One region of the Microbacterium sp. BDGP8 genome, then DNA from elsewhere that is predicted to be linked to it. Evidence: predicted binding sites of a transcription regulator. Region 1 holds the regulator's gene; each other region holds the start of a gene.
The links. Region 1 encodes LexA, which represses DNA repair genes until DNA is damaged. Its sites were predicted from a motif close to TCGAACANNTGTTCGA; they were not measured.
Positions count from the first base shown of each region.

Region 2: P6897_RS00730 (HNH endonuclease signature motif containing protein) is a predicted target of LexA. The motif match lies at 1,351-1,366, and genes of this name have one in related genera.
Region 3: P6897_RS02835 (HNH endonuclease signature motif containing protein) is a predicted target of LexA. The motif match lies at 1,157-1,172, and genes of this name have one in related genera.

Region 1 covers NZ_CP120712.1:1,084,464-1,086,727, reverse strand. Annotated here, with positions in the region: gene P6897_RS05120 (LysM peptidoglycan-binding domain-containing protein) at 1-208, opposite strand, end outside; gene lexA (transcriptional repressor LexA) at 465-1,130, shown strand; gene P6897_RS05110 (prolyl oligopeptidase family serine peptidase) at 1,232-2,264, shown strand, end outside.
Region 2 covers NZ_CP120712.1:138,059-140,322, forward strand. Annotated here, with positions in the region: gene P6897_RS00720 (Pr6Pr family membrane protein) at 1-370, opposite strand, end outside; gene P6897_RS00725 (GNAT family N-acetyltransferase) at 552-1,292, shown strand; gene P6897_RS00730 (HNH endonuclease signature motif containing protein) at 1,401-2,264, shown strand, end outside.
Region 3 covers NZ_CP120712.1:600,392-602,655, forward strand. Annotated here, with positions in the region: gene P6897_RS02835 (HNH endonuclease signature motif containing protein) at 1-1,128, opposite strand, end outside; gene P6897_RS02840 (hypothetical protein) at 1,270-1,539, shown strand; gene P6897_RS02845 (DUF6807 family protein) at 1,550-2,264, opposite strand, start outside.

The DNA.
Region 1 (2,264 bases):
CGCCCGACATGACGGTCACCGTCGTGAACGACCCCTCGGGCGCGCCCGCCTCGTTGGACGCGAGTGCTCCCCCGCCGGAGAGCACGGCAGCGGTGACGGCGACGACGGCGGGAAGCGCGGCGATCGCTGCGATGACGCGGCGTCCACGGCGCGTCAGGCGCAGACGGGTGCGGGGGGCCGGTGCGAAGCGGGCATCGATCGTGGTCATGACATCTCCTCGGGAGCGGTAGGAAGATTCGCTCCCGCCTCTCGGCCGGGAGAGACGGGTGCGAACTTCGGTTCCGAACGTATCTTCGATATTGTGTGGTGTCAACCACCCACCGAAATCGGAGACCGATCGAAGAGACACGCGGAGCGTTCCGTGATGTCGCTGTCGGATCGGGCTACCTTTTCGACAGCGAGAGCCCACCATGAACCTCCGACATCGGGTCGGGGACGGGGCGCGACGACAGGAGACCGGCGGTATGAGCGAGAAGCCGCAGACGCGACGACGCAAGAATCTGAGCGATAAGCAGCTCGCGATCCTCGAGGTGATCCAGCACGCGATCGCCCGCAACGGCTACCCGCCGAGCATGCGCGAGATCGGCGACGCCGTCGGCCTCAAGTCGCTGTCGAGCGTCACCCACCAGCTGAACCAGCTCGAGCTGAGCGGATACCTCCGCCGCGACCCCGGCAAGACCCGCGCGATGGAGGTCCTCATCGACCTCCCCGGCACGGCCGGCGAGAACCCCGCCGACGCCGCGCCCGCCCTCGGCGACGCCGCCCTCGTGCCGCTCGTGGGCCGCATCGCGGCGGGCGTCCCGATCACCGCCGACCAGCAGGTCGAGGAGATCTTCCCCCTGCCGCGTCAGCTCGTCGGCAAGGGCGAGCTGTTCATGCTCAAGGTCGTCGGCGACTCCATGATCGACGCCGCCATCTGCGACGGCGACTGGGTCGTCGTGCGGGCACAGGCGACCGCCGACAACGGCGAGATCGTCGCGGCCATGCTCGACGGCGAGGCCACCGTCAAGACGCTCCGTCAGCGCGACGGCCACACCTGGCTCCTCCCCCGCAACTCGGCGTTCGAGCCGATCCTCGGCGATGACGCCACCATCCTCGGCAAGGTCGTCGCCGTCCTCCGCACGGTCTGACCTCGCCGCACCGACGGAACTGCGGGAGGGGATGCCGCGACTCGGCGGCATCCCCTCCCGTCGTCCGGCACGACCCGGATCCGCTCGCGTAGCGTGACGGTATGTCGCAGCAGCAACTCCCGTACGGTTCTTGGCCCTCCCCCCTGACCGCCTCGTGGGCCAGCGCGTCCTCGTTGCGCCTCGACGGCGCGCGCTTTGTCGGGGATGAGATCTGGTGGGGCGAATCCCTTCCCGATGAGGCCGGTCGCGTCGCCGTCATGCGCCGCCGCCGCGACGATTCTGTGGAGGTCGTCCTCCCCGCGCCCGGGAACGCGCGATCGCGTGTGCACGAGTATGGCGGCGGCGCCTGGACGGCGTCCGACGACGGCGAGCTGTTCTTCGTCGACAAGTCGGACCAGCGCATTCGACGCCTCCGCCCGGGCGGCGAGCCCGAGGCGCTCACCCCAGAGGAGAGCGGCACCCACTACGGCGGTCTCCGCTGGCAGCACGGCGCGCTTCTCGCGGTGCGCGAGCGCGAGCGCCCGGGGCGCACTCCCGAACGACACATCGTGCGGATCGACGGCGCGAGCAGCGATGAGAACGCCGCGAGCGGCGACGAAGCGGGAGTGACGGAGCTCGCCGGGGGCAGCGACTTTGTGGCTCAGCCGGCACTGTCACCCGACGGATCACAGCTCGCGTGGGTGGCGTGGGATCACCCGGACATGCCCTGGGACCGCACCCGCATCCGTGTCATCGAGCTCGACGCCCCGGATCGTGTCCGCGAGGTGGCCGGCGGCAGCACGGCCGCGCTGCAGCCGGAATGGACATCCGACGGCCAGCTGTTGCTGCTCGACGAGCCGACGGGGCGCTGGAACCTCCATCGCGTCGACCCCGCGACCGGCGCGGCACCCGTCGCGGTCTCCCCCGCCGACGCCGACACGGGTGGTGGCCTGTGGGTCCTCGGCACCCGGTGGTACGCGCCGCTCGACGACGGCCGCGTCGTGGCCGTCCGCACGCACGGCTCGGACCAGCTCGTGATCATCGACCGCGACGGCGGCGCGATCCCTCTCCCCTTCCCCGCCACCGCTCGACTGCAGATCGAGGACGTCCGCGGCAGCCGCGCCCTCGTGAGCGGCGCCATGCCCGGGGCGAGCG
Region 2 (2,264 bases), 950 kb from region 1:
TCGACCACGGCACCGGCTCGGATCCCTGCGGGAGCGTGATCCCGCGCAGGAGTGCGTTGTAGACGACTCCGGTGATGACCATGTACGCCGTGGCGCAGGTGAGCGCGGCGGAGAGCCCGAGCGATGATTCCGGCCCGGCGCGGCCGATCAGTGCGCGGACGCCCGCCGTCGCGAGAACCACTGCTGCGATGACGTTCGAGAGGATCGTGAAGAAGCTGAAGAAGTTCGCGAACACGGTCGCGACGTCGCCGCCGGACTCGGCGGTTCGCGTCAGTGACACGGTCAGCTGGGTGATGACGGCGGCGAGGATGACGACGGCCATCGCCAGCCGCAGGAGCGACCACACCGTCGCCTGCCTCGAGCTCTGCACGTGGGCACACTATCGCTCGGCTGCCGTACGTGAACGCATGTGGCGGCGGTCCGGGATGTCGCGTCCGGTCACGGATAGCGTCGCGATGCGGCATCCGCGGGCATGGATCGGCGCGTCGACGCGTTGGGTCCGACGGCGACCGCGGCGAAGGCAGCACGCGGCGCGCGAGAGGACGAACCCGATGACCATCACCACCCCTCCTGTTCTGGGCGGCCCCGACGTCCGCGATAACGCCGCATGGCATTCGCTGACCGGGGCGCACGCGCACCTCGCCATCGGCGACGACCTCGTCCGCCGGTATCCCGACGACGTGGCCGACTTCGTGGGCGTGCGCACGTGGGAGGACCCCGCGGTGTGGGACTCGCTCACGACCGTGGTGGGTTCGGGCAATGAGTTCAGCATCAGTACGCCCGACCGTGCGGACGTTGGCGGTAGTGATGGTGCTGGGCCGGTGCTGCCTGACGGGTGGGTGCGCACGTTCGGTGGCGCGGGAGTGCAGCTCGTCGAGACGGATCGCCTGCAGCCGCGACCGGACGACGAGGCGGTCGAGCTGGGGCAGGCGGATGTCGCCGACATGCTCGCGCTCGTCGAACGCAACCGGCCCGGTCCCTTCCGGCCGCGCACCTACCTGCTCGGCCGGTACATCGGCATCCGGCGCGACGGCCGGCTGATCGCGATGGCCGGGGAGCGGCTGCAGCCGGGCGAATGGACCGAGATCAGCGCCGTCGCGACCGACGAGGCGTACCGGCGGCAGGGGCTCGCGTCGCGGCTGGTGCTGGATGTCGCGTTCCACATCCAGCAGCGGGGTGGCCGAGCGATGATGCATGCGGCCGCGTCGAACGTGAACGCGATCGCCGGTTACGAGAAGCTGGGGTTCGAATTGCGGCAGCGGACGAACTTCACGGGCGTGCGCGTGCCCTGACCGGCGGTTCCCGGTCGGCGATTCCTCCCCAGGGGTGCGCTCTGACGAGTTTCGCGTATCGTACGTGTGTTCGATGTTAATGTCTGACCCCGCTGCCACAATAGGAACATGTCAGCGAACACGGGTCGAGGCTCGAGCGGGGTCGAGGTCTCGCCGCACGCCCACGCGATCGCGGCTTACGGCGAGACGTTGGTGCTGGTGCATGACGCGGATGTCGCTTCGGTGCGGGCTCTGGCCGAGCTCGGGCGGTCGGCGCTTCGCGAGGCGCGTCGTGACGGGGTTCGTGGAGTGGCGTCGGACATGGAGCTGCGGTCGGTCGCGGCCGAAGCCGCGGGGCTCGCCCGGCGGACCGACAGGCGCCTGCAGGCCGACATCGACCATGCGCTGACGGTCGTCGACGATTACCCGACCGTGTTCTCGGCCTGGGAGGAGCGGCGGATCACCCGCGACCACGTCGACGCGGTCGTCAAAGCGGGAACCGGGCTGCCCGATGAGGTGCGGGGCGAGTTCGAGGTCGCGGCGATCGCGGTGTGCGAGCGCGACATCGCCACCCGGGTGAAACCGGCCCTGCGTGCCCTCGCGGAGAAGCTGCACGAGCGCACGTTCACCGACCGGCACCGCGAAGCCGCCGCCGGGCGGTGCGTGCGGGTCGCGCACGGGACGGACGGGATGTCGGATGTCATCGCGACCGTCCCGACCGTGATCGCGGTGGGCATGCTCGACCGGCTCACGCAGATGGGGCAGTCCGTCAAGGACGCCCGGACCGCGGGTGCGGGGGCGGATGCCGCAGGCGCATGCGAGCCGGCCGATACGCGAACGATGGATCAGCTGCGCGCCGACATCCTCGGTGACCTCGTCCTCGGCGGGGCGCCCGTGGTCGACCCGACGTACGGGACGGACCGGGCCGGTGGGCTCGGGGCGATCCGGGCACGTGTTCAGGTGGCGATCACCGCCGAGACGTTGATGGGGCGC
Region 3 (2,264 bases), 480 kb from region 1:
GATGGCGGGTTGCCGGCATCCGGGGAATCGGCAGTGCCGGTCCCGCGCGCGCAGCAGCCGGATCATGGCGGCGGTGGGCCGGTAGCTGTCGCATTCGAGGACGGTGCCGGTGACCGGGTGGGTCAGCAGCCGGTCCCAGGAGGTCGCGTTGCCCGCGAGCTCTCGCGCGGTGGCCGCGTCGATGGGCGAGCGCCCCGCCAGACCGGCAGGCCCGTCGTCTTGCCCGATGAGGGTGAGGGCGGACACGGCGACCTGCACGTGCGCCCGGATCTTGCCGAGGGTTCCGTCGCCGTCACCGGTCGCGGTGGGGTCGAGGGCGGGCGCGCCGGCGAGGAGGAGGTCGCTGAACATGTCGGCGCGGACCTGGTCGATGGTTCGCACATCGTCGTTGAACGTCGACCCGTCGCAAAGGGTCGTATCGGCGTCGGTTATGCCGCCGTTCGCGTCGGTTCGAGCACCGTCCGGCATGGCACCGGCGGCATCGGCGTGCGCGCGCGCGTTGATGATCTCGCGCGCCTGTCGGGTGAGCCGGTCGTCGACGATTCCGTCGGCGATGACGGTCGGGAGCGTCGCGATCAGGTCGGACATCCCGTCCGGCCCGGCCTGCACCCGCACGCACCGCCCCGCCGCGGCCTCCGCGTGTCGTTCGGTGAACGAGCGCGGGTGCGTCCGCTCGGCCAGCATCCGCAGCGCGTCCCGCACGCGGTTCGGGGTCTCGCCCTCGCACCGCTCGATCGCGACCCGCTCGAACTCAGCCCGTTCGGCCGCGGGGACGAGGCATCCGATCTCCTGGATCACCCGCACGTGCCCCCGGACGATGCGTCCGTCCTCCCAGGCGGCCATCGTCACCGGATAGTTCTCGACCAGGTCTCGGGCCTCGTCGATCCGGCGTTGCAACGTCCGGTCGGTCGCCACGAACACCCCGGCCAGCTCGGCGGCGATGCCACGTAACGCCATCTCCCGGGCCTTCACGCGCTCGGACGCGCCAGCCGCCTGCCCCTCGGCCAGAACCCCGGCCGCGGCGAGCACCCGAACCTCCCGAACCTGCACGGCCCGTGCGGCATCCGAAACCCGCTCAGCATCCGCAACGAGAACGGCGAGCGCGTCGACGTCGCCGTCGCTGCCCATCCCACCGCCCGGCCGCCGAGCCCGCCATTCGAATGCATGTTCGAATACTGTCACGAACCTCCGACATCACCCCGCGGCTCTCCACAGCCCCCATCCCACGCCCCGCGCCGCATCGCCATCGCGACTCGGGATGATGGAGCCATGCCTCGATACCTTGTCGTCGACGCGGACCTGGCGGGTTTCGCGCAATATCAGCAGCTTGAGGCGGATGCCGATGGGCTCTGGTGGGTCGTGCGGCAGATCGATGAGCACCCCGCGGGTGCCCGGCGATACGGCGCCGGTGCGGTCGTCGTCGACGATTGGGGGATGCTCTCCGATCAGCCCTCGACCGCGTCGGAACTCGACGACGATGAGCTCACGACGCCCATCACCGCCGACGAGTTCGAGCGCCGCTGGAACGACGCGTGCTGACGCCTTCGGGTCAGGCGAGGAGCGCCGCGACCTCCGCGTCGGTCAGCCGGCCGTCGGCGACGAGGAGCCGATAGGCGCGCCGTACTGGAGCGCCCGGGGATGCCGCGACCGCGCGGTCCCAGGCCAGCGCGGCTCCGATGCCGGGATAGTCCGCGACCCGGACGAACCACGGATCGCCGGCAGACGACTCGTCTGCCGCAGCGAGTGCGACGGTCGCCTCCGCAGCAGCGCCGCCGGTCGGCCCGGCGAAGGACGCCGACCATGCGACCCACGGCGCGACCGTTCCGTGCACCGCCTCCTCGCCACGGGTCGAGGGCGTGCGCACGTCGACGTCGCTGCAGGCGGGCAAGCGCCAGCTCAGTCCGCCGTAGCCGCCTCCACTGCGCCCGTTGCTGCCAGGCCCCCCGAGCATCACGGTGCGGTCGGTCGCCGGCGACAGCTCGAACGACAGCTCGATGACAGCGGCGCGCTCGTCGCGATGGATCAGCCGCACCTCGCGGCGCTCGCGCATGACGACGCTGCCGTCGGGGCCGATCCAGCGCAGATCGAGAACCGCGCCGTCGGCGATCCGCTCGACGCCGGCGATCTCGATGCGCCCGTGATCGTCGCGCCAGATGTAGTCCTCGCCCGGGGTGTAGGTGCGACCACCCCAGAAGTTCGTGCCGTCGACATCCTGCAGGGCGACGCTGACACCGAGGTGCCAGTCGTGGTCGGCGGGATGGTGG